Regions from separate parts of the Clostridium sp. CS1-1 genome, predicted to be linked through region 4. Evidence: riboswitches for the same ligand, from Rfam matches in the RefSeq annotation. Region 4 holds a riboswitch; each other region holds the start of a gene.
What was found. A riboswitch is a leader RNA that binds a small molecule or an ion and turns the genes downstream of it on or off. The one in region 4 is predicted to bind cyclic di-GMP.
Positions count from the first base shown of each region.

Region 1: it holds a riboswitch for cyclic di-GMP, as region 4 does, so the genes downstream of both, AC0N0V_RS21710 (type II secretion system protein GspG) here and AC0N0V_RS04675 (sensor domain-containing diguanylate cyclase) in region 4, are expected to answer to the same signal.
Region 2: it holds a riboswitch for cyclic di-GMP, as region 4 does, so the genes downstream of both, AC0N0V_RS12910 (methyl-accepting chemotaxis protein) here and AC0N0V_RS04675 (sensor domain-containing diguanylate cyclase) in region 4, are expected to answer to the same signal.
Region 3: it holds a riboswitch for cyclic di-GMP, as region 4 does, so the genes downstream of both, AC0N0V_RS18845 (carbon storage regulator) here and AC0N0V_RS04675 (sensor domain-containing diguanylate cyclase) in region 4, are expected to answer to the same signal.

Region 1 is NZ_CM148680.1:4,571,299-4,578,914, reverse strand. It holds gene groL (chaperonin GroEL) at 1-1,627, shown strand, start outside; cyclic di-GMP riboswitch class II at 2,235-2,318, shown strand; gene AC0N0V_RS21710 (type II secretion system protein GspG) at 2,680-3,183, shown strand; gene AC0N0V_RS21705 (prepilin-type N-terminal cleavage/methylation domain-containing protein) at 3,281-3,859, shown strand; gene AC0N0V_RS21700 (prepilin-type N-terminal cleavage/methylation domain-containing protein) at 4,032-4,625, shown strand; gene AC0N0V_RS21695 (type IV pilus modification PilV family protein) at 4,720-5,175, shown strand; gene AC0N0V_RS21690 (pilus assembly PilX N-terminal domain-containing protein) at 5,208-5,663, shown strand; gene AC0N0V_RS21685 (prepilin-type N-terminal cleavage/methylation domain-containing protein) at 5,660-6,913, shown strand; gene AC0N0V_RS21680 (GspE/PulE family protein) at 6,980-7,616, shown strand, end outside.
Region 2 is NZ_CM148680.1:2,726,210-2,733,825, reverse strand. It holds gene AC0N0V_RS12935 (DUF3810 domain-containing protein) at 145-1,215, shown strand; gene AC0N0V_RS12930 (hypothetical protein) at 1,412-1,645, opposite strand; gene rpsF (30S ribosomal protein S6) at 1,954-2,241, shown strand; gene AC0N0V_RS12920 (single-stranded DNA-binding protein) at 2,254-2,688, shown strand; gene rpsR (30S ribosomal protein S18) at 2,709-2,963, shown strand; cyclic di-GMP riboswitch class II at 3,206-3,288, shown strand; gene AC0N0V_RS12910 (methyl-accepting chemotaxis protein) at 3,393-5,096, shown strand; gene AC0N0V_RS12905 (response regulator transcription factor) at 5,342-6,040, shown strand; gene AC0N0V_RS12900 (sensor histidine kinase) at 6,037-6,966, shown strand; gene AC0N0V_RS12895 (ATP-binding cassette domain-containing protein) at 7,213-7,616, shown strand, end outside.
Region 3 is NZ_CM148680.1:4,001,835-4,009,450, forward strand. It holds gene AC0N0V_RS18830 (motility associated factor glycosyltransferase family protein) at 1-1,106, opposite strand, end outside; gene AC0N0V_RS18835 (flagellin N-terminal helical domain-containing protein) at 1,234-2,058, opposite strand; gene AC0N0V_RS18840 (carbon storage regulator) at 2,263-2,439, opposite strand; gene AC0N0V_RS18845 (carbon storage regulator) at 2,711-2,881, opposite strand; cyclic di-GMP riboswitch class II at 2,963-3,046, opposite strand; gene AC0N0V_RS18850 (acyltransferase) at 3,161-3,685, opposite strand; gene AC0N0V_RS18855 (DegT/DnrJ/EryC1/StrS family aminotransferase) at 3,703-4,821, opposite strand; gene AC0N0V_RS18860 (NAD-dependent epimerase/dehydratase family protein) at 4,814-5,782, opposite strand; gene AC0N0V_RS18865 (glycosyltransferase) at 5,806-7,616, opposite strand, start outside.
Region 4 is NZ_CM148680.1:1,038,523-1,046,138, forward strand. It holds gene AC0N0V_RS04655 (phosphodiester glycosidase family protein) at 174-1,184, shown strand; gene AC0N0V_RS04660 (hypothetical protein) at 1,225-2,250, shown strand; gene AC0N0V_RS04665 (site-2 protease family protein) at 2,404-3,048, shown strand; gene trmB (tRNA (guanosine(46)-N7)-methyltransferase TrmB) at 3,350-3,985, shown strand; cyclic di-GMP riboswitch class I at 4,409-4,494, shown strand; gene AC0N0V_RS04675 (sensor domain-containing diguanylate cyclase) at 4,602-5,810, shown strand; gene AC0N0V_RS04680 (hypothetical protein) at 6,353-6,562, shown strand; gene AC0N0V_RS04685 (sensor domain-containing diguanylate cyclase) at 7,037-7,616, opposite strand, start outside.

The sequences.
Region 1 (7,616 bases), 1.5 Mb from region 4:
GGCAAAGAGTATTTTATTTAGCGAAGAAGCTAGAAGATCAATGCAGGCAGGTGTAGATAGACTTGCTAATACTGTTAAAGTTACACTAGGACCAAAGGGAAGAAACGTTGTATTAGATAAGAAATTTGGTTCACCACTTATAACAAATGATGGTGTTACAATAGCAAGAGAAATAGAATTAGAAGATCCATATGAAAATATGGGAGCTCAATTAGTTAAAGAAGTTGCAACAAAGACAAATGATGTAGCGGGAGATGGAACAACTACAGCTACATTACTTGCACAAGCAATTATAAGAGAAGGATTAAAAAATGTTACAGCTGGAGCTAATCCAATGCTTATAAGACAAGGTATAAAAATGGCTGTAGAAAAAGCAGTTGAAGAAATAAAAAAGAATTCAAGACCTGTTGAAGGAAAAGAAGATATAGCTAGAGTTGCTGCAAACTCAGCTGGTGACGAAGAAATTGGTAAGCTTATATCAGATGCTATGGAAAAGGTAGGTAACGAAGGTGTTATCACCGTTGAAGAATCAAAATCCATGGGAACTGAACTTGATGTTGTTGAAGGTATGCAATTTGATAGAGGATATGTAAGTGCATACATGGTAACAGATACAGAAAAGATGGAAGCTGTAATAGATGATGCCTATATCTTAATTACAGATAAGAAAATATCAAATATTCAAGATATATTACCAGTACTTGAGCAAATAGTTCAACAAGGTAGAAAGTTATTAATAATCGCTGAAGATATAGAAGGGGAAGCATTACCTACTTTAGTTCTTAACAAATTAAGAGGAACATTTACTTGTATAGGAGTAAAGGCTCCAGGATTTGGTGACAGAAGAAAAGAAATGCTTCAAGATATAGCTATACTTACTGGCGGTCAAGTAATTTCAGAAGAATTGGGAAGAGACTTAAAAGATACTACAATAGAAATGCTTGGAAGAGCAGATTCAGTTAAGGTTTCAAAAGAGAATACTACAATAGTAAATGGAAAAGGTAACAAGGACGAAATTCATGACAGAGTAGCTCAGATAAAGAGACAAATAGAAGATACTACATCTGAATTTGATAGAGAAAAACTACAAGAAAGACTTGCAAAGCTTGCAGGAGGAGTAGCTGTAGTTAAAGTTGGAGCTGCAACTGAAACTGAATTAAAAGAGAAAAAATTAAGAATAGAAGATGCTTTAGCAGCTACAAAAGCAGCTGTTGAAGAAGGTATAGTTGCTGGTGGTGGAACAGCTTACATTAACGTAATTCCACAAGTATCTGAGTTAACTTCTGACGTTATAGATATCAAAGTTGGTATTGATATAATCAGAAAGGCTTTAGAAGAACCAGTAAGACAAATAGCTACAAATGCTGGTGTTGAAGGTTCAGTAATAATTGATAAAGTTAGAAACAGTGAAGTTGGAGTAGGATATGATGCTTTACATGATAAATATGTAAACATGTTAAAAGTTGGTATCGTTGATCCAACTAAGGTTACAAGATCAGCACTTCAAAATGCTGCATCAGTAGCTGCAACATTCTTAACTACTGAAGCTGCAGTAGTTGATATTCCAGAAAAGAATGCTGCTCCAATGCCAGGGGCTCCAGGAATGGGTATGGACGGAATGTACTAAGATTGAAGCAAGATCTTAATTCAGATGGGGGTTCTTTTACCCCATCTGAATTTTAGAGCTGCGAATGCATGGCTTACTTGGCGTTGATCTCCCGCTTAAAGAAAAGCAGAGAACCCAAGTCTTTGATTTGGTGCAAATCGCTTTTACAGAGTGCGTGGGAGGTCTACGACAAGTTAGTCAGGTTAAATTAAAACGTCATGTGTTTTGCACATGGCGTTTTTAGCTTTGTAAAGAGCATAGAACAAAAGCCACTAGTAAAACAGCTCTTCGATGCTGTTAATTAATTTGTTTAGTTCTAAGACTTGCATATGTAGAAAATAATAAATTTTTTTAAACTCGCTAACGCTCAGACAATAAAAAAATTTATTATTTTCTATATATGCTTCGTCAAGAACTAATACAAATTAATTAAATGCATTTTCAGAACTATTTTACTAGTGGCTTTTGTTGACACTTATGATACCATGGTTAAAAGTATTTATAATTTTATTGATACATTATTTTTATGACTATACTCAATATTTCAATTTAATATTACAGTAATTGTAAATTTATATTGAATTAATAATATATGGATGATAAAATAAATTTAGTATATTATAAATAGTAGTTTAAGGGAAACAAAGAAGTACATGCTTTATTTGGGCATCTTGCATGTATGGAGTAAGTGATGCAACCGACCCCTATATTCGTAATAGTTTTATGGATATAGGGTTTTATTTTAATGTAAAATGGTAATTTTTACAATTAGTTTTAAGGACATGCCTGTTTATATATTATTAAGAATATAATAATATAATAAACTTAATTACTAACTTTTAGTGATTCCATTGTTGGGAGAGTAAAGTAACATGCTTTATGATTAATAGTGTTTATTGTTGGTATGTAAACATAGTGCAAAGTTTCCAATAAGTAATAGCTAATGAATAAAAAATATTTTACGATAATTATTTTAGTAACTGCTTAATTAGGAAATAGAGATTTTAGCAGTAAAATCTTTATTACATAAATAATAAATAAGTTCTTATTGAAAGGAAGGGGTTTTATTGAAAATGAAACAAGCTGTAAAAAAAGGTTTCACATTGGTAGAATTATTAGTAGTTATAGCAATAATAGCAATACTAGCAGCAGTGGTAGCACCAAATGCCTTTAAGGCAATTGAAAAGAGTAAGGTATCAGCAGCAGAGTCTGATTTTAGGGCAGTTAAGACAGCAGCATTAAGTTTTTATTCAGATACTGGTAGTTGGCCAGGTAATAGTGCCGCTGTAAGTGGATTCGTAACCGATCCAACAGGGTTCCCAGGTTGGAATGGCCCATATATGGAGAAGTGGAAGAGTACAGATCCTTGGGGAGGAGACTATAATTTTGTTAGTGGTGCTGATGGAACCTCTACGTATGGATTAACTAGTAGTACAAAATCATTAAAGTTAGAAAATGTGAATAGTGCAGCTGTACTAAAATTAGAAGCTGATTTAGACGGTGGAAGCTCAACTAATACTACAGGTATTGTAAGATCATCAGGAACTACAGTATATTTAGTCATTTCTGAACAATAGTATTAAAACTAAATCTTAGTTTTTTAACATTCGTTTAACTTAGTTCAAGTTGTGTTAAGTTAATGTTGGTTTATAAGTAAGCAGTAAGAGGGGAATTATGAAATTTAGTATGTATAATAAAAAAGGATTTACTTTAGTAGAATTGTTAGTGGTGATTGCTATAATAGCTATACTAGCGGCGGTGGTAGCGCCTAATGCCTTTAAGGCTATTGAAAAATCAAAGATATCCAGAGCTAAGTCAGATGCTAAAGCTCTTAGATCTGCAGCGTTAGCTTACTATTCAGATATGGGGTTCTTTCCACCTGATGTAAATAGAGGGATTGATCCAGGGTTTATGACTAAGGATGGTGCATTAGCTAATTCAGGTTTGAGCACAAATCAGAAAGACGCCATCACGAATAACTGGAATGGTCCATATCTTGATAAATGGCCAGATAAGACCCCTTGGGGAGGTAAATATGACTGGAATCTATGGCAAAGTAATCAAAATAGAAATGGAAAGACGGTTAGCTCTGGTGTATATATAGGCATAACAGCCTTGAGCGCCAATGACACTGCTTCAAAAGTTCCTACAGAAGCAGAAAAAGCTTTAATAGCCGAGGGGACTGATGAAGATGGGCAACAAAATGGCGAGGTATTATTGCTTTTGGTAAGAGGTAGTGATTACGGATTCTAAGTTTGCAAGTAAAGGTAAGGCGGCTATAAAGCTAACATACGAAAAAGTTTAATTCTAAAGTACTTAAAGTATATTAGTTGAAAGTTAGTGCATTAATTTTAATGCACTAATTTTTGAATATGTAAATAAATCTAAGCTAAGTAACTGGGATAATTTAAATTGGGGGGCAATTATGTTAAATAAGATTAAAATAAAAAAAGGATTTACATTGGTGGAATTGTTAGTAGTAATAGCAATAATAGCAATACTAGCAGCGGTAGTCGCACCAAATGCTTTTAAAGCAATTGAAAAAAGTAAAGTTAGCAGGCTGGTTGGAGACTGTAAGGCAGTGGAAGCAGCAACATTGCATTACTATGGAGATACAGGTGAATGGCCTCGTATAATTAATATTGGGCAAACAAATAAGGAGTGCTACTTAACAAGTCCAAGTGATAACAGCATAACAGGGGTTAATGGATGGAATGGTCCTTATTTAGAAAAATGGCCTACAAATCCTTTCAATTCCGGAGCTGAAGAGAGTCAATATAATTATCAATTAGATTATAGAAAAGTTAGTGGTAAAAATAACTTAGTGTTAGAAATATCATTAAATGGAGTAAGTAACTCAGATGAAGTTGCTGATATGTTAGATAAAACTATAGATAACTCTGATGGTGCAGCAAAGGGTAAAATTCAATGGGCAAGTACCAGTTGGGTTACATGGACTATGGTGGAGAATGCTGAAAATGTAAAAGATAAAAATGGTGGAAGTGTTACTGCGCATTAATATAATCTAATTAGTTGAAAGCAAGTTAACTATATAGTCATTTAGAGTTTGAATGATTATATAGTTAATTTTATAGAAAAGAGGTCATAGTTATATGCTTAAAAATAGAAATAAAAGTAAAAAGGGATTTACATTAATAGAAGTTGTAATAGCTATGCTTTTAATCAGTATCACTGTACTTATTTTTTCTAATGTATCCTATGTTGGTATAAAATCATCTAAGACCAGTGAACAAAAGTTGAACTCTTTAATAATAGCACAAAATGAATTAGAGAAAATTAAAGCAAATAAGAGCGTACTAAATAACTTCATGGAACTACAGGAGTTTCTTACTAAAAGTGAAGGATACACCTACTCTAATGATATATTTTATAAAAGCTTAAAGAAAACAGATGAAAAATATGCTGGAGAAGTTTCGGAAGGAATAAATTATGATTTAACACTAACTTTAAATGAAAAAGCTCAGGATCTTATAGATATAAAAATTGAGGTTAAGCCTCAAGATAATAACTCATTTAAATTAGGTACAACTTTATATTTCGGAAAATAACAAAAACTTATTAGTTATAGGGGATTATGCCTATGTATAATATAAAAAAGATAAAAAAAGGAAGTGCTCTTTTTATAGCAATGCTTGCAGGGTTGATTTTAATATCACTAAGTGGAATATTATTGACTTCAGTGAATAATGAAATGAGAACCAGAAGAGCATCAGAAGAAAGACAATCTGCGAAATACCTTGCGGAAGCAGGGATAGAACATGCAGTGTACTTGTATAATAAAAAAATTAAAGAGATGAATGATCAAGATAAATACGAAGAAATAAATAGCTTTAATAGTGAAGAAGTAGATAGTAATTTATTAGGTATAAGAGATATAGGAAATTATGTTTTTAGTTATCAATTAGATAATACATCACAGGAAAAAAAGGGAGTTATAAAATCTGCTGGTACTACTATGAAAGGTACCAAATATGGACTAAAAGCAATTATTAATATAGAAACTGGAGAAATTGAAAGTTGGCAGGAGGATAAATGAGAGCATATAAAAAAGGGTTTACTTTAGTAGAATTAATGATATCTGTAACTATACTTGGAGTTATTATTGCCATAACCTATGATGTTATTAATTCCTCTAATTTATTTTTTAGCAAACAAAACAGTAATATAAAAAACAATGAAGATATTAGGGTAATAAATACATGGTTAAATAAGGATCTCCAATCTTCTAGTAATTTTATTGATAATAGTCAAAGTGATGATGCTAAAGCTGGAAAGGTACCTATTTATGAAATTGGCGACGTAAAGTATTATAAAATATATACAGGAAAAATAAATGATGACAACTTATATAGAATAGAGCGACATTCCAGTAAAGATGGAAAAATAGTTTTGGTAGAGAATGTATCTGAAGAAGGATTTATCATAAAACTTGACCAATCTAATAATTTTTATGAAGTAACATTAACATTAGAAGATAAGTTTAATAGTAATAAAAAAAATAACTTTATAGTCAGCACTATGGAAGATGTAGTTATAACTCCACCAGAAATACCAGGTGATAATGGCGGAAATGAAGGAGAATTAGGTAATCCATTTATCGATAAGAATGGTAATGAGATATTTGATGGTGAAGACTATAGAATTACTTTTGATAGCAATAATGTATATAATACGTACAGTGATGAAAAGTACACAAATTCAGGTTGGAAACTAGTATTTGAAAAAGATTTTTCAGGATCTTATGCTATTATAGCGCAAGGAGGAATTGTCTTAAAAAATGATGTTGATATATCTCCTAAGCCAGGAAATGGTGATTTATATATTAATGCTCCTAATATAACTTTTAGAGCTGGAAGTTCTTTTAGCGTAAATGGTAATTCAAGTATAAGTGTTTTAAAACAATTTCCAGAATGGATTAAAGTTGCTGCAGAAACAAAAATGGCAGTTAATTTTGTTATGTATAATCCTACCTTAAATCTGAAAGGGAATAATAGCTCTATAAACATTAATGGAGCTGCAGTTCATATGACTCCAATATATCCACCTAATCCATTTCCACCTGCTGATAATGATAATACAGAAAATAAAAATAGAATAGTAAAAATAGAATCTAATACTGGAAATGTAAATATAGAAGCAGCATCATTATCTATTAATTATGGTGTATTTGATTTGAAAAATAGAAAAAATTCTAATGTTAACTTAAAAGTAGGAACAGCTGATATCAGCACAGTAGTAGTGAAAGGTCGTGGCGGAGTTTTTCAAAATGGTCAAAGAGTAAAGTAAGTATTTATTAATTATGTGATGTAGAAATATAATATGCAAACTATTGGTTCTAGAAAGGAGTATACTATGGCTAAGGTTAGAAAAAGATTAGGAGAAATTCTAATAGACTCAGGGTTAATAACAGAGGATGTACTAAACAAGGCCTTAATTATCCAAAAACAAAAAGGTGAAAAACTTGGTGAACTTCTAGTTAATGAGGGCTTTGTTACAGAAGAGCAAATCGTAGAAGCTGTTAAAAGACAGCTAGGCATACAGTCAATAAACTTAGGCAATATAACAATAAAGCAAGAAATTATTGATATAATTCCAGAATCTATGGCAAGAAAACATGAAATTCTTCCTGTGGATATAATAAATGGACAGCTTTTAGTAGTTATGAGTGATCCACTAAACTATTTTGCAATTGAAGATATTAGGGTCGCTACAGGATATGTAACAAGGGTTGCTATAGCGTTAAGAAAGAGTATAATTGAAAATATAGAGAAATATTATGGAAAAAATAGAGCACAGGAAGCAGCAAATGATTATGGAAAGGTTTATGGCTATAGAAATAATATTCATCAGGAAGAAATAGAGGACGAAACTGCAGCACCTATAATTAAATTTATAAACACTATACTGGAAAATGCAATCATTAATAATGCTTCAGATGTTCACATAGAGCCAGATGAAAACGAAATGAGAGTAAGGTTTAGAGTAGATG
Region 2 (7,616 bases), 1.7 Mb from region 4:
AATTATGTGAGGTTGGAGAATAGTATAATGACTGTTACGCAAATAAAGTAGAATAAAGTTAGATTGCAAGAAACATAATTATAATATATATGGTACATTGTAATTGTGTTTTTAAATTTGTAACAGTTTATGAGGTTTTAAATTATGAAGAATAAAGGGAAAGTAAAAATCATTATAATAATATTTGCCTATCTAACTATAGTGTTTAATACTATGGTTAGAGGGCATCCAGAGATTATTGAAAAGTATTATTCTAATTCTCTCAATAAGGTAACAAGACAATCACTAAGTTTTATTACAAGTATTTTTCCATTTTCTGTAGCTGAATTTTTAGTGTTTTTTCTCCTAATTGTTTTGCTGATGCTCTTAATAACACTTATTATTAAAATTAAAAAAGGTGGTTTTTTTGAGCAATCGATAAACGTTACATTGTATTTAGCATCCTTATATGTTCTATTTATGCTATTATGGGGTTTTAACTATAATAGATTACCCTTTGATAAAATAGCAGGACTTAAGATACAGAAGTCCTCAGAAAAAGAACTTTATAATTTATGTGATAGTCTTATAAAAAGAACTAATATTTTAAGAGAAAAAGTAAAAGAAAATTCTCAAGGAGTAATGACAATTCCTGGTGGATATAGAGATACTCTACAGCGTGCCATCAAAGGATATGAAAAAGCTTCTGCGATTTATCCAGAGCTAAGTGGTAAATACGGGCCGCCAAAACCAATATTACTATCTAAAAAAATGAGTTATACAGGAATTACAGGCATTTATATGCCTTATACAGGGGAGCCTAATGTTAATACTAACATACCAGATTTTGATATTGCGTTTACCGCAGCCCATGAAATGGCGCATCAAAGAGGTTTTGCCAGGGAAGATGAAGCTAATTATATTGCTTATTTAGCCTGTACAATGCATCCAGATGTGGACTTTCAATATTCAGGATTAATACTTGCACTTATTAATTCTATGAATGCCTTGGCTGAAAAGAATATAGAAGAATATAAGCAATTGACCGAAAAATATTCCAAGGGAGTAAAACGAGATCTTGTATATAATGATAATTTTTGGTCCCGGTATGAAGGTAAGGTTCAAGAGTCTGCTAATAATGTTAACAATAGTTATTTGAAATCTAATGGTGAAGAAGAGGGAGTAGAGAGTTATGGAAAAATGGTTGATTTACTGCTAGCTGAATATAGAAAGTAAAAAGGTCTATTAGCAAATTCAATGCTAGTGGACCTTTTTATTTACAATTAAAAATCTTTAATAGAAAGATCTTTATGAAAATATTTACAAGAACAAAAACAAATCGTTAACAATTTGTTTTCGGGATGCTGACAAAATCTGCTTTGCAGTATCTTGAGTCAATACTTAATGTTATAGGATCATTCTTAGTTTGATATTATAAAGTAGTCAGTTTATCCGGATCATCATAGTTAGTATCTAGAGGAGTTTCTAAATATTCAGTTCCGTCAGGAAGACCAAGTACATAGTGAAAAGTATTTTCGCTTGGATAAGAAAAATGGTCATAATTATTAGCATATGTACCTATAAGTAGCCAGCCTTGTTCTAAACGCCTATTTACATCGCTCATAATAGTTAAATCTTCAACTTTTTTAATAGTACTTAAATCCATAAAAATCACCTCCCAAGTTTAATTTTTATAATTGTGCATCAAATTCTTCTATGAACAATTCTTAGTTCCTATAATTATTGTTAGTATAATCAAGCATTTTATTTAATGAAATATAAAAATATATAGTAATATTTCTCTTGACCGCCGATTTTAGTATAAAATCACTTGAAAAATTTATTTTATGTTAATACGGACTAGATTTAGAAAAAATATGTTGTTTTTTCACTTAATTCGTGATAAAATACAGAATTGTAGTCCCTGCTGTGAAAAATCACAGCCGTCAGTCCAAGGGGAGGAGGTGAAATCTAATGAGAAAGTATGAAACTATATTCATATTACACCCTTCATTAGACGAAGAAGCTTTTAAAGCTAGCGTTGAAAAATTTAAGGGCGTAATAGAAAATGGTGGAGGAGTAATCGAAAACGTTGATTTTTGGGGTAAGAGAAAACTTGCTTATGAAATAAACAAAGTTAACGAAGGATATTACACTCTAGTAAACTTTACTGCTAACCCTGAATTACCAAAAGAGTTAGACAGAGTTTTCAGAATATCAGATGCTGTTGTAAGACACATAATAGTTAAGAATGAAAATTAGGTGGTGTTTTAATTGAATAAAGTTGTTCTAATTGGAAGATTAACCAAGGATCCAGAGTTAAAATTTACTCCAGGGTCTGGTACAGCTGTTGCCACCTTTACAATTGCCGTTGATAGAAAATTTTCTAAAGACGGACAAAAAGAAGCCGACTTTATTCCTATAGTAGTATGGGGAAAACAGGCTGAATCTACAGCAAACTATATGAGTAAAGGAAAACTTATAGGTATTAGCGGTAGAATTCAAACAAGAAGTTATGATGCCAAAGACGGTAGCAAAAGATATGTCACTGAGGTTATTGCAGAAGAAGTTCAGTTCCTTGAATGGGGAAGTGAGAATAAGTCTGCAGCACCATCATTCAATGACAATCATTCTGGAAGATTTGGTAATGAAGAAACATCATATGGACAGGATATAACTCCAGTAGATGATGGAGATATCCCATTCTAGAGAGGTAAGGAGGGATAAGCATGGCAGATAGAGAAGGCGGAAGAAGAAATTCAGCTAAAATGAGAAGAGCAAGAAAAAAAGTTTGTGCTTTTTGCATGGATAAAGTTGAATTTATAGATTACAAAGATATAAATAAACTAAGAAAATATGTTACTGAAAGAGGAAAGATTCTTCCAAGAAGAATTTCCGGTACTTGCGCTAAGCATCAAAGATCAGTTACTGATGCTATAAAGAGAGCAAGAAACATAGCATTATTACCATTTACAACTGAGTAAAGCAAAAGCTGAAGAATATACGTTGGATATTCTTCGGCTTTTTTTATTTAGCATGAATTTAAAACTTTTTTCCATGAGAAATATGATGGTAGATATTTAAAATAAAGGGTTTCAGTAAGAGCTATGATAGAAGCAGAACTAATGATATTACATAATGTGATAGTATGCTTGAAAATCACAAAAATTGTTGAAAATTAAAGCCTTATATGGTAATATGTTTATGGTTTATATTACTTAAAATTAAATTATATGGAAACGATGAAGAGCTTTCTGTAAATGGGTACCTTGAAAGCTTTGAGTTAATGGTGCAACCGGCCTGTATTTATTGCACAGACGTCATAATAATGTCTGTTAAAATTCAGGCCTTTTTTAATACTATATATTCGAAGGGGGGAATATTGATGTAGTTACCTGCATCATATAAGGTTTATGGGAAAGTTAGGCTTTAAAATACTAAAAAGAGTAGGGTTAATATTTGTTATTTCAATGATTATACTGTTTACAACTAATTTATTTATCTTTAGGCATGTATTTTTAAAGATACAAGAAAATGTGGCAAGCTGTGCTAGTAAAGCAGTGAGTTCTATTGATGGTGATAAGGTAGACAAGGTTATAAAAAGTAAGTCTATGGACAGTAAGGAATATAAAGAAATAAAGGATTCTCTCATGACGTATAAAAATGATACAGATGTAAAATTTTTGTATATTTTAGGAAAGGGAGAAGATGACAGTGCTTACACTTTAGTGGATGCAAATATAAAGGAAAGTGACGATATTGGAGAAAAGTACGATTTAGAAAAAGAAATGTCTGAGGCATTTGGAGGAAAAATAACTTATTCAAAAAACCCTGTAGAAGATAGAGATGGTGTACTTATATCTGGATATGCACCTATAAAAAACTCTTCAGATGAGATTATAGCTATTGTAGGAGCAGATATAGATGTACATCTACATACATATACCAAAAAGATTATGTATGTAAGTCTTATAGCTACAGCTTTTATTATATCCATCTTAACTGCCTTAATGAGTTTTCACTTATCAAAGAAAATATCATTAAATGTAGGTAAAATTAAACATGGACTTGATAGAATGTCTAAAGGGGACTTAACAGCTCCAATAAGTGTTAAATGTGGAGACGAAATTGAGGATATCGCTCTATATATTGATAAAGTTAGGATGGATATTAAAAAAATTATTGAAGATATAGGGGTAACCTCAAATAGAGTAAGTCGGCAGACAGAAAATCTATCAGCAATATCAGAAGAACTAGCAGTTGGTTCCGAATCGGTTGCTGAATCCATTGAAGATGGTGCAAGAAACTTAAGTGTACAGTCGGAACAAATGTCAGTTATAAGTAATATATTAGATAACTTCGGAGGGAAAGTTAATCAAATTTCATCATTGGCTGAGAGGTTAAATTCTGAGGTTGAGATTATAAATAATAAAGCACAGGAAAGTGATAAGGACTTAGTCAATTTTGAAGAATCAATTAAAGATGTAAATATATCTTTTGATGATGTAAGAGATAAAATAAAAGGCTTTAGTATACACTTAAACGAAATCAGTAAAATAACCAATATCATAAATGGTATTGCAGATCAAACGGAGTTACTTGCTCTAAACGCGGCTATTGAGGCTGCAAGTGCTGGAGAAAAAGGAAAGGGATTCTCAGTGGTTGCAGAAGAAATAAGGAAACTAGCAGAACAATCAAAGAACTCAGCACAGAACATAACTTCTTTGATAGAAGTTGTCTTACGTGAGGGGGATTTGATTACTGAGACATCAGATGATATGAACGATAAGCTTAATAATCAGATGATAAAGCTTGGTAGGTCTACAGATAGTCTTAAGACAGTTATAAGCTATATAGAAGGAATTTTTCCTAAAATTAGTGATATACACAATAACATAATTGTCATTAATGAAGAAAAGCAAAAGATAATTGAAGATACTAAAGACATATCTTCTGCATCAGGGAATATTTTATATTCTGTAGAAGAAATATCAGCCTCTTCTCAAGAGATAAGTGCTTCTTCGCAACAAATAGCAAGTTCAGCTGAGCAGTTAACTGATATAACAGAGCGAATGGTAAAATATATAGATAGATTTCAAATTTATGAAGATAAGTAGAGTGTAATGTAGCGCTACCAAAGGTTTTATCAGATATAGAAGCTAAAGCATAAACATAGCTGATTGTATGGATGGGAAACTATAAATTTAATGAAAAATAATAGACAATATATTATATGAGCCTGTATCCTAAGCTGGATTCAGGCTTTTGGCTTTGCACTTAGTTAACTCCTTTATTCAAGAAAGAAAAGTAAAATATTATTAAAAATTGTCAAATATGGTATAATTACATAGAGGTGATAACTGTGGAAAATATAAAAATTTTAGTAGTTGAAGATGATGAAGAAATTAATAGTTTAATATCTAAAGCTTTGATAAGAGATGGGTATGAAGTTACCTCAGTTTTTGATGGTAAAAAGGCATTAGAGGAATTCGAAAGTAATAAGTTCAATATTGTATTATTGGATATAATGCTTCCTTATGTTGATGGTATAGAGGTTATGAGAAGGATAAGAGAAAAGAGTACCGTACCTATACTCATACTATCAGCAAAAGGAGAGGAAACAGACAAAATCATAGGTTTAGGGCTTGGTGCAGATGATTATATGACTAAACCTTTTTCAGTGGCTGAATTGATAGCTAGAGTAAAAGCTCAGCTAAGAAGATGTATGTATTTTGATACTGAAAAGAAGAAGGAAAACATTATAGTACAAGGAAATATAAGCTTTAATTTAGAAAAATATGTAGTTACAAAGGGCGAGCAAGAGATTAATCTTACAGCTAAGGAAATGGAGATATTGAAGCTGTTTTTTGAAAATCCAAATAAAGTTTTTACGAAGGTTCAGATTTTTAATAGCGTATGGGGAGAAGAGTATATAGGAGATGATAACACCGTAATGGTTCATATAAGAAGACTTAGGAGCAAAATAGAAGATAACCCTAATGAACCTAAGTATATATTAACAGTTTGGGGTATTGGATATAAGTTAGGTGATGGAAAATGATATATATTCCTTTAATTGTAATAATAGTATTTCTTATTGGGATTATAATTAATCAAAACAGAAAGCTTTTTAATATATCAGAAATTATAAGTGAAATTGTGTTAGGAAATTTTAATCAAAGAGTTAGATTACAGAACCATAATAAGGCTGTTAGTAAATTGGTTATTAATTTAAATATGCTTATTGATGAATTTCAAAAGGTATTAAATTTAAATAAAAATTATGAAGAAGATAGAAAAAAGATGATTTCTAATATTTCACATGATTTAAGAACTCCTTTAACTTCGTTACTGGGATATGTAGAATTCATTAAAGATCGCAATATAAATGAAGGGGAGAAAAAAGAATATATAGAAATCATAGAGAAAAAAGGTAATAATTTAAAAGATTTAATGGAAGAGTTTTTTCAGTTATCTAAGATTGAATCCAATGATTCAAAGCTAGAAATTAAAAGAGTTAACCTGTCAGAGATAATAAGACAAAATGTAATCTTATTTTACAGTGATTTCATTCAGCATGGTATAGAGCCTGTATTTAATATTCCAGATAAAGATATCTACGCTTTAGGAGATGAAAAAGCAATAAATAGGATTTTAAATAATTTGGTTTCTAATAGCTTAAAGTATGGTTTAGATGGCAAGATTATAGGGATTGATGTGAAGCAATATAAGGATAAGGTGTATATTAATGTTTGGGATAAAGGTAAGGGAATACCTAAAGAGGATATTAACTATGTTTTTGAAAGATTATATACTGCTGAAAAATCAAGAAATAGAAAATTACAAGGCAGTGGAATAGGACTTACTATAGTTAAGAAACTAGTAGAAAAACAAAATGGTGAAATTGAAGTAACTAGTATACCGTACCAAAAGACGACCTTTTCTTTTTCGCTGCCTATAGATAAAACCAATAAAGTAGTGACTTAAGATCAGTATTAATATGGGCATATCTTCCCATCTATTAATAATCTTTAGTTATCTGTAAGGCTCGGCATCTAAGAAAGTTAATAATATATTCCGGGGGGATAAGTCTAGGTTTGGATTTGAGGCGGATTTGCTTAGTTGTATTTAAGAAATTTGTAAGAAATCAGTAAATGGATTGTAAGGATTATGCTTTATATTAAGAGTATAGTCCTTTTGCTTATTAAAATTTAATTTGGAGGTAACGAAGACGTGGAGCATATATTAAAAACTTATAATTTAACTAAAACCTATAAAAATATTAATGTTGTAGATAACTTAAATATGACGATAAATAAAGGTGAAATATACGGATTTTTGGGTGAAAATGGAGCAGGAAAAACTACTACTTTAAAAATGGTAATGAGACTTATAAATTCTTCAAAGGGAGAGTTTGAGTTGTTCGGTGAAAGCCATTTTCCAAGAGATATTTATGGGAAGATTGGAGCTATAATAGAAACACCTGGGTTTTATCCTAATCTTACAGCAGAAGAAAATTTAGAGATACACAGAAGAATGATGGGTATAGAAAATAAGGAATATATAAAAGAGGCTTTAGATATTGTTGGATTAGATCTAAAGGAAATAAAAAAGAAAACCATAAAGAAGTTTTCACT
Region 3 (7,616 bases), 2.1 Mb from region 4:
AGATTAAGATTTCTATCAATATCCTTTGTAGCTGCATCTGCATGATATTTATTGTTTGTATATGCAAAATCTTGTCCTATAAAGATTATAGGATTACACCCTAAATAACCAGCAAAGGATGTGCATATATGTGCTACAGACCCTCCTTGATATAGTCCATCGACTCTTTTACCTATTACCTTTTCTGTAACTTCTTTCATAAGCAAATCACTAAAAAATATTTTTTTTCCTTTATATTCATCCACTACCTTATGATTGCTGAGTTCATTGAAAACCATGGGAATCTCCCTATCTAAGGAATCTTCCATAACTTTATAGGACGGCTCTCCAGGATCTAATACACATACAAAGTCTGGATTAACCCCCATATCTAATACAGACTTTAGAGTTCTACCTCCTGTTATTATAAGAAACTTTTCGTGACATTCTCTTAATAGTTCTATATTCTTTTGCAAGGATGGTCCTGCAGAAACAACTATAGCTGGCTTATTTTTAAAGCTATTCTTTAAATTGTTTATAAAAGTACTTTTAGCCATAGTTGATATATTTTCTATGAAACAAGTAAAATACTGCTCTGCAAAGGCAATCGTTGTATTTAATCCAAAAATTAAGCTATTTACACGGTTTCTTATTAAGTTAGTTAACTGAGTATATTCATTACCGTATATTTTATTATAATTGGCAAAGTCTAAAATTTCTACATTGTTCATATTATTAATATTTATATACTGATCTATTAAATCATTTAAGTTGTTTTCGTTTTTATTTAAGATTAATATCCTTTTATCATTTTTTATAATGTTTTTATAGGATAATTCCTGAAAAATTCCAAGTATATTTTTATCTGGTTCTATTATTAGAATTTTATTATTACTGGTAGTTATTTTTAAAAGTTCTAGTATATGTTCTCCTGTTCCCAGTCCAAAAACTACTAAAATTGTTTCTTCATTTAATTCATTAATTTTATTTTTAAAGAAGTCTATATCTCTCTGTACAGAATATTTGCTTCCTATATATAAAGATTTTCCTTCTGCATTTATATTAATTATATTTTTCTCGTCCTTACTTTTTTCTACATAATATTTTGTATTACAATCTATCTTCATATATCAACTCTCCAAAATAGTTATTAATATTACATTTATCGTAAATTATTAAATACCCTTTAGGAAAAAAGTTCAGTATAAGGAAAAGACATACCAAAAATAAATTTGGTATGTCTAAAATCCAAAACTATCTTAATAATTGTAGAACACCTTGAGGCGCTTGATTTGCTTGTGCAAGCATAGCTTGAGCAGCCTGTTGTAAAATATTATTTTTACTGAAGCTCATCATTTCCTTTGCCATGTCTACGTCTCTTACTCTTGATTCTGATGCTTGTAGGTTTTCTGAAGCTGTGTTTAAGTTATTGATTGTATGCTCTAATCTGTTTTGGATTGAACCAAGGTTAGCTCTTTCCTTTGAAACGGCAGCTATAGCACTATTTACAGAAGTAATTGCTGTTTGTGCATTTGTTGAAGTAGAGATAGATGAAGCTGATAAACCTAATGTAGTACCTGAAGCTCTCATATCATTTATTTTTAATGTTATGGTTTGATTTGCATTTGCTCCAACCTGGAAATCCAATCCAGTTGTTGCAAATGAACCTGACATAAGAGTTTTAGTGTTAAATTGTGTCTGAGTTGCTATTCTAGAGATTTCTGATTTTAATTGAGTAAATTCAGAATTTAAAGCTGCTCTATCTGCTGATGTATTTGTTGCAGTTGATGATTGAACTGATAATTCTCTCATTCTTTGAAGAATTGAGTGAGTTTCATTTAAAGCACCTTCTGCAGTTTGTATTAATGAAATACCATCTTGAGCATTTCTTGATCCTTGATCTAAACCTCTGATTTGTCCTCTCATTTTTTCAGAAATAGCTAGTCCAGCTGCGTCATCTCCAGCTCTGTTAATTCTTAAACCTGAGCTTAACTTTTCCATTGACTTTCCTGCTGCACCAATGTTAACTCCCATATTTCTGTGAGCATCCATAGCATTAAGATTGTGATTAATTATCATAATATTTTCCCTCCTTGAATTTTAAAGTGGACTTCCTTTTCCACTGTTTTATTTATAGTTAAGCTATTTAAGCTTACTAACTAAATTTATTGATTTTTTCTTTTGACTTATCATTTAACTAAAAAAGGAGTTAACTATCCTGCCCTTCCAGCATCCTGCTGAATTACGAGAATAGTTAACTCCTCCTGAGTTCTTAATATTAAATTATTTGCTTATAGCCACTTTCTGCTGCTCTTCCCAAACTTCGCCCCTAACAATCTTAATATCCCTAGGTGCATCAACAGCTAGTCTTAAATCACCATTGTCACTCTTTACAACTTTAACTTTTATGTTATCTCCAATTACTATGTATTCTCCCGGCTTCCTGCCTACTACTAACATAATTCTCATCCTCCTTGAATCGAAAAAATGGACGATTAATAAGCCTATCTCTTATTTGCCTCCTGCAAATTTAGATAAGTTTATTAATCGTCCATGATTATTTCATAATTTAATTTTCTTACTTTTATTTTCGTTTCTCTTAATAAAAACTTTATAGTAATTTTTAAGTTTTTTACTTAACTTTTCTATTACTTATATTTATCCTATCGATATGTTTACTTTAAACTTTATAGTTTTTTTAAATTAAATATTTTTTATTAATAGAATATTTTTAAAAATTCGAATTATTTTCCTTATCAAGAATTTCTCCTCTTACTATCTTAACATCATTAGGCGCCTCTATAGCTAACCTCAGTCCTCCTACTTCATTTTTTATAACTTTTACTTTAATATTTTCGTTTATTACAACATATTCTCCTGGCTTCCTGCCTAAAACTAACATATTTTCTCCTCCTTGAAATAAAGAATACCTAAAATAAATAAAGGCCAATTAAAGTTATTAAATTTCTAAATAAATTTAATAACTTTAATTGGCCGGTTGCACTAATAACTCCAAATTTCTAAAGTGACCAAATACAAGAAATCTTTCATAGTTTCCAAAACAATAATATTATATCATCAAAATTATGGAACTTCAACAAGGTATTGGTTAATTTCAATTGAGGAATTTCTTTGTATAATATTTTACTAATTATATGATTATGAATATTCATAGTATACTTCATTTTCTTTCTTTTATTACTTTAGCTGGTACACCTACAGCTATTGAATATTCCTGAATACTTTTATTGACAACTGCATTTGCACCAATTTTACATCTCTTACCAATAGTTACTCCTGGTAAAATTACTGCACCTATTCCTATATTACAATCATCGCAGATGGTTATCGGAAAAAATTCTAAGCCTGAAAATAATATTGGCGTATCTATTCCTAGTTCTTTATGTCTTGCGCCATGAATCTTTACCATAGGTCCTATCCCTACATTTTCACCTATAGTTACGCCACCAGCTCCATGTATAAAGCAATTCTGACCAATCCATGTATTAGAGCCTATAATTAGCTTAGAATTATAATATCCCTTTAATATTGTATTGTGTCCTATATATACGTTATCTCCTATTTCAATATTTTCAGGATGAAATATCCTAACGCCGTCTTCAATTATTACATTGGTTCCGCACTTACTTAGGCTTTCTTTATTAGGTAATCCATTCCCTTCACTCTTCCATTGTTTGTATGCCATACTTTCACCTCTTTAAACTAAATTTCTTTATTGAATTGATACAAAACCTTCTCCAGTTCCGACACAATATATGTTATAGTCTCATGTGTAAGTTCACTATGTAACGGTAATGCCAATCCTTGTTCATATGCATAAATTGAATTATTAAAATCACTACCATTATAATTATATTTGTCTTTATAATATGGCTGCTCATGCACAGCATAGGCTCCAAAGTTTGTTTCTATTCCTCTATCTTTTAGTTTTTTGATAACCAAGTTTCTATCAAACTTCTTGTTTAAAAGTACATGATACGTTTGCCACACATGTTTACCATAGTCCTTTTCAACCGGAAGAGATATTCCAGAAATAGAGCTTAATAATTCATTATACCTGCTAGCTACTTTTGCTCTTACTTCATTAATCTTATCTAATTTTCTCATCTGTACTGTACCAATGGCTCCTTGAATGTTTGTCAGCCTATAATTAAAACCGGCATCGACAAACTGTGGTTTTCCATTTATGTAAGTTAAACCATGGTTTCTAAGTATTCTTAGCTTATCAGCAATCTCATCATTGTTAGTAACAATAATTCCACCTTCACCAGTAGTTATAGCTTTCCTTGGATGAAGACTGAAACATCCTATATCTCCTATAGTTCCAGCCTTTTTATTTTTGTATTCCGCACCTAGAGCACATGCTGCATCCTCTATTACTTTTAAATTATATTTTTGCGCTACTTTCATTATTCCATCCATATCTGCACACTGTCCAAACTCATGAACAGGGATTATTGCCTTTGTTTTTTCCGTAATACTACTTTCTATTTTATTTGCATCCATACCTAAAGAATCTAATTCAATATCTACAAATCTAGTTGTAGCTCCTAAAAGTTCTACTACATTTGATGTAGCAGGAAAGGTGAAGTTAGGTACTATAACTTCATCTCCTGACTTTATATTTAGAGAAGCTAGTGCTAGATGCAATGCTGCTGTTCCACTACTTACTGCTATAACATGTTTTGCACCAATATATTTCTTTAATAGATCTTCTAGCTCCTCCACCTTATCACCATGAACTAAATACTTGGAGTCAAAGACTTTTTTCACTTCTTCTAATTCCTCTTCTCCTATATCTGGCACTGCAAGTTTAATCATTTTTAACACCCCTATACCATTCTATGGTCTTTTCAAGTCCTTTGCTCAAATCATACTTTGGCTCATATCCTAACATTCTTCGTGCCTTATCAATGCTCGGAATTCTTAACTCCACATCTACGTAATTTTTAGGTACATATACAATTTCTGATTTTGATTTAGATATTGTTCTTATAAGCTGTGAAAGCATTGAAATTGTAACAGTACCTCTTGGATTTCCTATGTTAAATGTGTTTCCTATTGCCTCTTCTTTCTCTAAGCAAAGCATAATACCTTTTACAAAATCTTCTACGTAGCACCAAGACCTTATCTGATCACCATCTCCATGAACTTGAATTTGTTCATTTCTTATAGCTCTAGTTACAAACTGATGTATGGCACCTTCTCCTACTTGACCTGGTCCATATATATTGAATGGTCTAACTGATACAATTGGAAGCCCATATTCTTTATAATAACTATGTGCTAAGTGCTCTCCCGCTAATTTACTTACAGAATAAGTCCATCTCGCTTCGCCTACCGGTGCAAGATTCGTCGTACTAATTTCCTCTACTTTATAAGCGTAAGAACCAAACACCTCTGATGTTGAGAAGTCAATAAATCTATCTATATTATTAATATAATCTTTTAATGCCTCCAAAAGGTTATAGGTTCCTATCATATTTACCTGCATAGTTTTTACAGGGTTTTTTATTACAGTATCTATGCCTGCAACTGCAGCTAGATGTATAACAATATTTGGCTTAAATTTATCTATAGTTGACTTTAAGAAAGAAAAATCTAGTATATCTCCTTGCACTAATTCTATATTTTCCTCGCTTAATAAATTTGTATTTTTAATAGAGTTCCTATTTAGATTATCGTAAATTAGAATTTTATTGTTTTTATAAAGTAAATCACAAATTTTTGTGCCGATAAATCCAGCTCCACCAGTTAATAATATCTTTTTATCCTTAATCATTTTTATCCTCCGTTAATCTGTTGTTAGACTGACTTGTATAAATCTAATAACTGTTTTGATATTAGATTCATATCGTGATATTTTTCAACATATGCTCTTCCTTTTGTACCAATAGTATTTAACATTTCTTTGTTATTTATCATGTATTCAATCTTTTCTTTAATGTTATCTGGATTTGCAGATACTATTGGAAGTTCCTTAGGATATTTTTCTTTCATATAATCACTTATCCAACAGATCACCGGTTTTCCCATCGCCATAGACTCTATAGCAAATAATCCATAAGCTCCTCCATGTAATTGATCAATTATTAAATCCGCTTTCTGATAAACTTTCTTTGCTTCTTCATGAGGCATACCCTGAACTAACTTAAACTCAAAATCATACTTTTCCTTTAGCTCTTCAATAGCTCTTAAAACATATTTTGTTCCCTTAATTTCCGGAGCTGAAGGTGCATGAACTATAAGTAATTTATTCTTGTTAAAATTCCTTACAGTGTATTTTTCTAAATCTATGGCCTGACTTACTAAATGAATATTTTCGTAAAAATCCTTTACATATTCGTAAAGTTCTAAATCAGCAACTATACAGTGTGAGATATGCTTTGATAAAAACTCTAGCCTCTTTTTAATGCTATATTCATCTTCATTTTTAACTTTTATATAAGGGTTAATCTTTACCGCCCTAGAATACATTCTTACATCCGATCCCCAATGATTCATAAAAACCTTTTTTCCTAATTCATTTAATAAAGGTAAATCAGAGTTATCTAACGCTAAGGTACTGCCAAAGTGAAAATGAAAAATATCATTTTCTGAAATCATTTTACAAGCAAACTTCTTAGTTTCAAAATTACCAGTCTGAAGATCCTTAAATGAACTTATATCTAATATGTAATCAGACCTATAGCCTAAATAACTTTCGTAATAGTTGACAGACTTAGCATCAACCCCCAAAGCTTTAAGTCCTGATGTAATTGTATTCATTTGATTAGCTATTTCCATCGTCCCGTTTAATACTTTTAAGTTATTATTATCGATAGGCTTTAAGTCAGCTATTATATCATTAACATTTATACTACTATCAGGATTAAATAATTTAGCTTTACTATATAGTTCTACAGCTCTTTTCTGATCATTCTTCATATTTGTAACATAACTTAGATTGTATAGTAAATCTCCATTTTGTGGTTCTATCTCTAGTCCCTCTTTTAATATAATCTCAGCTTCATCAAGGTTATTCTGCAGTACTGCTATAACAGCCTTCATTGAATATATTTCAAAATCTTGATTAACGATTTCTTCATACTGATTAATAAGCTGTTTGGCATTATCTATATTTCCTTCGTCAATCAAAGTCTTTATGCTTTCTTTTACTTGTTTTTTATAATTTTCAAAGCTTTCCCTTGATGCCTTATCAGTTTTTACATTAAATAACTCATTTTTATATATATCAATATACTTGGCTAATGCCTCGTAAGTATTTACAGCTTCAATCATATATTCTACTGCTGATTTTTTATCCTTCTCTTTAAGAAGTTTATGTATCATGTAAATTATAATGAAAAATCTATCCTGTTGATTACTTATACTTTTGTAAATTCTCTCTGCTTTTTCAACCTGATATATTTGAGATACAAAGTTAACTCCTAAATTAATAAAATTATTAAAAATAATTTCGTACTTACTATCTACTTCCTCCTTATCGTTTATATTAATTAGCAACAGCATAGTTGTCATAGAAATAAGTACTTTTAAATCTTCTAAATCGGTTAAATCTTTATTTATGTTTACAATATGATTCTCAAATATATCCATAAACTCACTGTGTTTTT
Region 4 (7,616 bases):
GTGCTTTTTGTTTAGAACTTAAAGTATAATGTAATTAAAAATTAAGATTAATTTTAGGATTTTATTTTTATTAGTAAAGTTTTTGATTTATTTATAATTATTTCTATTTAAAAAATATATCATTTATTGTACAATGTTGAAGTATGAAGTTTTAGAAAGGAAAGGTTTAACGTATGGATAAAAAGAAAACCGAAGGTAAGAAAAAGAAATCCTTTTGGAAGTTATTTTTAGGTTTTTTAATATTTGAAGTGATCTTTACAGGGGTAACGGCTCCGCTTATAATATTTCATGGACCTTTTGAAAATGTAAAAAAGACAGTGGTTGGTGCGGCTATGACAACTCTTAGTCACCAATATATTGCCAAAGCATTTTTATCAGATGATGAAATAAGTAGAATATTAAGTGAAAACTCAATAGAAACTATCCAACAGGATAGTGATGAAGTAACTGTTAACTTTGCAAATAATCATGATAGTAATATTGAAAGAGAAGATATAAGTGATGGAAGAAAATTCAAAGGATATATGTTAATCATACATGATCCTACTAGGGTAAAAGTAGGATACAGCAAGGATATACCAAAACAGGGAGAACTAACAAGCCAAATAGCTAAGAGAAATGGAGCGGTTGCAGCTATAAATGGTGGAGGATTTGTTGATAGCTCTTCTGAAGGAAGTCAGTGGACAGGTACTGGAGGAAAACCAGTAGGAATAATTATGGGTGATGGAAAAGTTATATCTAGTGATATACAGGATGAAAGCACAAAAGTAGATGTTATGGCTTTAACTAAGAAGGGAGTTCTTTTAGTAGGACCTCATAGTTTAAGTGAAATGAAGGAACTTGGAGTTACAGAAGCAATTTCCTTCGGCCCAGCTATTGTTGTTAATGGTAGAGGAACAATTAAATCAGGTGATGGTGGTTGGGGAATAGCTCCAAGAACAGCAATTGGTCAGAGAAAAGATGGTGCTATACTTATGCTTGTTATAGACGGAAGACAAACAAGAAGTGTTGGAGCCACTCTAAAAGATGTACAAAACATCATGCTTCAATATGGAGCTGTTAATGCTACGAATTTAGATGGTGGTTCTTCTTCAAGTATGTATTATGAAGGTGAAGTAATAAACAATCCTTCTGATCCTTTAGGTGAAAGATCAGTGCCATCAGCAATATATGTAAAGCCTTAGAGCGAGTAGTCATCGGAGAATTATTAAAGGGGAGTGGGAAATGAAAATTTTTAAAAGGATATTTTTATGGATTATGATATCCCTAGCTGTACAATTTGCCGGGCTTTATTATGCTAATAATTTTTTCTTATCTACAAATACGTCTATAGAAACTAAAAAAATAGTAAAAAATGATACAAAAAAACCTGATGCGGAAATTAAGGTGCCAGATAATGCTAAGCATGTTGGGGTATCCTTTGATGCAAGGTATTTAGCTTATTATGATGGAGACGTGTTAAAGGTGGTTAACACGAAAACAGGAGAAGAAAAAAACGTAGAGTTTGAAGATGGTATACAAGTATCTTATTATAAATGGCTTCCAGACAGAAATAGGATGCTTATAGCAGAAAAAGAGACATCTAAAAAAAGCTCGAATTTTAAGTTAGCCTATTACGATGTAGATAAAGATGTAAAAGAAGAAATAAAAGAGTTAGATTGGGCAGATAAAAAGGCAGAAGTTGAAGATATACAGGCATCACCTCTAACTAATATAATTTATGTTAAGGTGACTAGTACTGGAAAGAGAAGTAGTATTTACTGGATAAATATTATGAAGGAAATGAAGAAAGTTACTACTAAAACTTATGTAATAGGGAAAACTAGAGTAGTTCCTCATGAGGATAAACTTGTATATGAGGACTTGACTTACAATAGAATATTAGTAACTGGACAAAATAATCCAATAACTATAAATGGAGTAGAAAAACTGTCATTAATAGCTGTTGATGATAATGACAACGTCTATGTAGGAGAAACTCAAGAAAATAAGGTTACTAAAATATATTATGGAAACATAAAGGATGATCCAAGTAAGTTTCAGATGGTAGATTTAAGAATGGCAGTAGGAAAAGAGGATATATTTGTTAACCCTCAAGGTAAAATTTATATAAATGATAATCTAAGAGGGGTTGTAAAAGAGTTCGGAAGTGGTAAAGAATACCTTTACGCTGGAAACTTTGTTCAGATGTATGATGGTGGATCTATATCAGTAAGTGATGGAAAGCTTGTAAAAACTTTATTTAACTAAAGAGAAGGGATTAGTGAAAGTATGTGTCACTAATCCTTTTTATATAACTGTGAATGTTTTCTTAATTTACATCACATTTGTTGAGTATTAGTGTTGCTTTTGTTATAATTAAGATACTTTTAGTGGAATTGATTAAAGAAGGGATGATTTTGTTTGAATAATTGGTTATTAGGAAAAATTCTTATAATACCAGCAATATTAATAGGACTTACTTTTCACGAATATGCCCATGCTTTTGTTGCAGACAAACTTGGAGATAAAACGCCAAAGTTTCAAGGTAAGCTTACCTTAAATCCGTTTGTACATATAGATATATTAGGATTTATAATGATATTAGTAATAGGATTTGGATGGGCAAAGCCTGTAGAGACTAACCCAAGTGCTTTTAAAAATAGATACAAGGATGATTTAAAGGTGTCTATAGCAGGACCAATTGCAAATTTAATAGTAGCCTTTGTTGGAGCGATACTTATGGGTCTTCTGTTGAAATTTGGATACAATGCTTTAGGTTCAACTCCTACTCTATATGCAATATTAGTTACTATACTTAGAGCAGTAATTAGCATAAACTGTATGCTTTTTATCTTTAATCTAATACCTATTCCAGGGCTTGATGGATTCCATGTTTTAAGGGACTTATTTCCATCTGCTTATTACAAGATATCTGATACTTTTTACAGGTATCAACTTATAATACTTCTTATTTTTATTGCAACTCCATTAGTAAATTATATTGTAGGAATTCCATCAGCATTTTTATATAATGCGCTGACAAGAATTGCTGGAGCTATGATGTAAGTAATAATTAATGGGAAATTAACAGTTGACAATAAAGGTTAATTTTTGTTCTTTGTGGAAAGATTCTTAATTAAGTTTGGTAGAAAATATATTTAATGTAGATAAAATTAAATTAGAACTAAATTTAAGAATTGAACAGGTAGTGGTTAACAAGCTGCATAATGGCGATTTGCCTTATGCAGTAATTTTTGTGCAATTATTCTTAGTACATAATTGACAATATTAACTTTAAACTGCATAATTATTTTGTAGAAAATATATAATTAATGTAGAATTTTATTTGTAAATCAGGAGGAATTTCATGAGATTAAGAAAGAAATGGTGGGCTAGACCTGAGATGGAATCAAGTCCTTTAACTATAGTAAATCCAAAAGAATATAAGGGTAAATGGCATGAGGAATTTAAGAATAATAATGATATATACTTAGAGCTAGGATGTGGAAGAGGAAAGTTTATATCAACTCATGCCGAGCAAAACCCTAATATAAATTATATAGGTGTGGATTTAAAAGATGAAGTAATAATATATGCTCTAAAGAAATTAGTTGAAGCTGAATTAGAAAATGGAAGGGTCATCCCTATGAATATAGCTGGTATATCAGAAGTATTTGATAAGGATGAAGTAAGTAGAATTTATATAAACTTTTGTAATCCATGGCCGAAGGAAAGACATAACAAAAGAAGACTTACACATACAAAGTTTTTAACAGAGTATAAAAAGTTTTTGAAACCAGGTAGCGAAATATGGTTTAAGACAGACGATGCTCAGCTATTTGAGGATTCACAGGTTTATTTTAAAGAGAGTGGTTTCAGCATGGAGTACTTGACTTATGACCTGCATAAGAGTGATTTCCAAGGAAATGTTGTTACTGAGTATGAAGAGAAATTTACTTCACTTGGCATGAAGACTATGTTTTTGCTAGCTAAGTTATTGTAGCCCCCAAAAATAGTTCTGACACTTAAAAAAGAGTCCTTACAATGAAAAAAAAGTTCTGACAAAAAAACGGAATAAACATAGGAAAAGAATCCACATTTCTGGAATAAACTAAGCCAGGGATGTGGATTTTTTATTGGATTTTTTCTTCCCTCTTTTCATTCAAGCCATAAAAGATTGATATAAGGATTGACATCAAACTGCTGGAAGGCTTGAAAATAGGGAGATTAGAGACATGAGTGAATCTCCGAAGGGGGAATGTATGGAATAAAGAAGCCTTGAATTATTGATACAATTACTCTATAATCAGACTAAATGATTGAGAAAATTATTGAAAAGTTATTTTTCTGCATAATTTAATCAAAGTTTGTCAGTAAAGCATGGAGAAAATGAAAGAGAAAAATTTTTAAAATTAAAACTTTTAAATCAATTAAATGGCAAATTCAGCGAAAGTTGGAGACGCAAAGCTACGAGTCTAAAGTTTTTAATGCTATGATAGTCGGGTTGCAAATAGGTATAACTATTATGTTATAAGCTATAGCAGTCTGAGGTATGTGCTATAGCTTATATTTTTAACAAAAATTTTATTATATAAAGTATTAAAGGATTTGGTGTTGACATGGAATGTTTAGAGAAGGGCAATTCAATTTGGGATAGTATAAAAAAAGAGATTACGTTTGAATTAGATAGCAGTAATTCAATTATTGATATAAGTCATAACGTAGTTAACATATTGGGATTTCCTCATGATGAAATGATAGGGAGGAGCATTTTTGATTTTATTAAAGATGAGGAAATTCATTCTAACCTTAATTTGAAATTTGTTGACAATATAGACATGCTCTTTACACATAAGAATGGAAGTTTAGTATACATAGAGTTACAAATTAAAATAATAGAGGATGATTGTGGAAAAGTTCTTAGGAAATATGGTTCTATGATTGATATATCAAGATACAAGAAGATTGAACAAAGAGAACAAAAATTAAGAAATGTACTTGAAAATGCAAAGGATATAATATATCGTTTTCAAATTGTTCCTGAACCTAAGTTTGTTTATGTTAGTCCAGCTATTGAAGAAGTAGTTGGATATGAGGTGCAAAACAATTATGATGACTATATGTTCGTTTTTAAGGTTGCACATCCAGAGGATGTCCCAATTTTAATTAAGAAAATGAATAATGAATTAGATTATTCAAAACCAATTGAATCAAGATGGGTTCATAAAAATGGTAGTTGCATTTGGATAGAAGATTATGTTACACCAGAATATGATAGTAATGGAAACCTTATAGCATTTGCAGGTGTTTGTAGAGATATTAGTAAGAGAAAAGCATTAGAAGAAAAGCTGAATTATTTAACTTATCATGATAGCTTAACAGGGTTGAAAAATAGAACCTTTTATGACAAACAAATAGAAGAACTGAATACTCTAAATAACTTACCAGTTGGAGTAATTGTTTGCGATTTAGACAACCTTAAGGTAATAAACGATACTATGGGACATGGTAAAGGTGATGAAATTATTAGGATAGTCTCAGACCTGTTATTATCTATAGAAAATAAGGATATATCTGTTTCAAGAATAGGTGGAGATGAATTTGTAGTTATAGTTAGGAATACTGATAAATCTGGAATAATAGAGCTTTGCAAAAATATTAATTCATTAATTAAAAGTTATAATATGGTTAATAAAAAATGGTCAATTCAAATATCTATTGGACATGCCTTTACTGAGAATTCGATTGGCAAAATGGAAGAAACTTTTAAAAATGCAGACAAAGATATGTATACTAATAAATTACATAAACATAAAAAGATAAAATAGATAGTCGAGTTAAACAAATAATATCAGATGTAATTGGAGAATATGTATTATGAAAATAAATTCTGCATGTAGGTAATAGAGTTGTTAAGAATATAGAGGAAATATTTGTTCCAAGTTTATATTTAAAATTCAGAGCAAGTATCAGAATAGAAAGAAATCTTCGGAGAAGAAGATAACACTACATCAAATAGAATGATGAAACTAGACTGAGAGATGTTGAAGCAATATTTAATGGAGAAAAGATAACTAATTTTAATGGGAGCAAAAATGCAATTAGAGACATAGAAAATCATAAAGAGCTTTGTCAGGATATTTTTAAGTTAAGTAAGGAAACTAAAATGAAGCTATCTATGGATATAATTGAGAGGGTTTATTTTGTTCTAACGGGAAATAAAGTGGCAACAGAAGAGTATGAAATCCTAAGTTAATTAGTACAAGACATTAATAATATTGAGATAGATTACTGCAATGCATTAGAGATAGTCTGCTATTTTTACTGTTACTCTCAAACTGTAAGCAATTATTATGGCAGGGGGGGCAGAATGTTACTTAATTATCTTCTTATGGCTAATAATCTTCCACCAATTATCATGTTTTATTTAGATAAAGAACAGTATCATTTAGCGTTAGAATATTTTAAGGAAACGCAAGGGATAGATAAAATGATTAAACTTTTAGATGGCCAGGCATATAAGACGTGGGTTAAGGATTATAACTTAAAAGTAAAGAGTCTTAAAGACTTTTTCAATTAGAAGTAGGCGTATTAACAAAACAAACTCTTTTCACAGTTAAAAAATCATTCTACGAATAAAAAAACGTTCCATAAAGTATGAGCAAAAATCAGGAAACTCTCCTGAGTCTTCATGCTTTTTTTAACATCCATCATTCAAGCTAACATTAGCATGAAAATAGTTGGAATAAAAATCAGGAAATTAAGCAAGAGAGAACTGTTGAAAGGCTTGAAAATAGACGGATTTATAGAATGAGTTTTTAGCAGGGAACAAAGTAGTCTAATAATTTTAAGCTTAAGCATTAACCAGATATACGCTTAAAATTCTAAGATGAGAAATTCAAATTGCGTTCCGAAATAGAAATAATGAACAGTTGTTAAAAATACAAAAGGTGTTTGAACGAGTTTGATGTTAGACTATAAAGTATGGTCTAAGGGAATTAATAATAATTTAAGTATATATGATGTTATTAAAAAAACAAGATGACTTTTATTATCATCTTGTTCCCTTCTTTTTCTCATACTTGTTTTTATACATGTTTTTATCGGCTCGGCTTAGTTGTTCAGGAATGTTTTTCGATGACGAAGAATATGAAAAACCTGATGATAGATGAATTGGCATTTCATTAGTTTTGTTATATTCTTCAATCAAAAATAGCATTTTAGAATACATACCCTCAGCCTCTTTGGGAGAAGCATTAGGAATAAGAATAATAAATTCATCGCCACCGTTTCGTACAATTGTATAATTTTTACTGAAAGTATTAGTAAAAAAAGTAGAAACATTTTTTATTAATATATCTCCTTTTTGGTGTCCCAAGCTGTCATTTATATATTTTAGATTATCCAAATCACATACTATAACACCAATAGGAACATCAACTTTACTGGTTAGTGTTTCTATCTGCTTATTAAGGTATGTCCTATTGTATAATCCTGTTAATCCATCATGATAACTAAGCTCTTCCAATTTTTTTTCTAATTCTTTTCTTTCTGTAATATCTCTACTAATTCCTTCAACAGATATCAACTCTCCATTAATATTAAAGTTTGGTATTAAATAATCTTCAATCCAA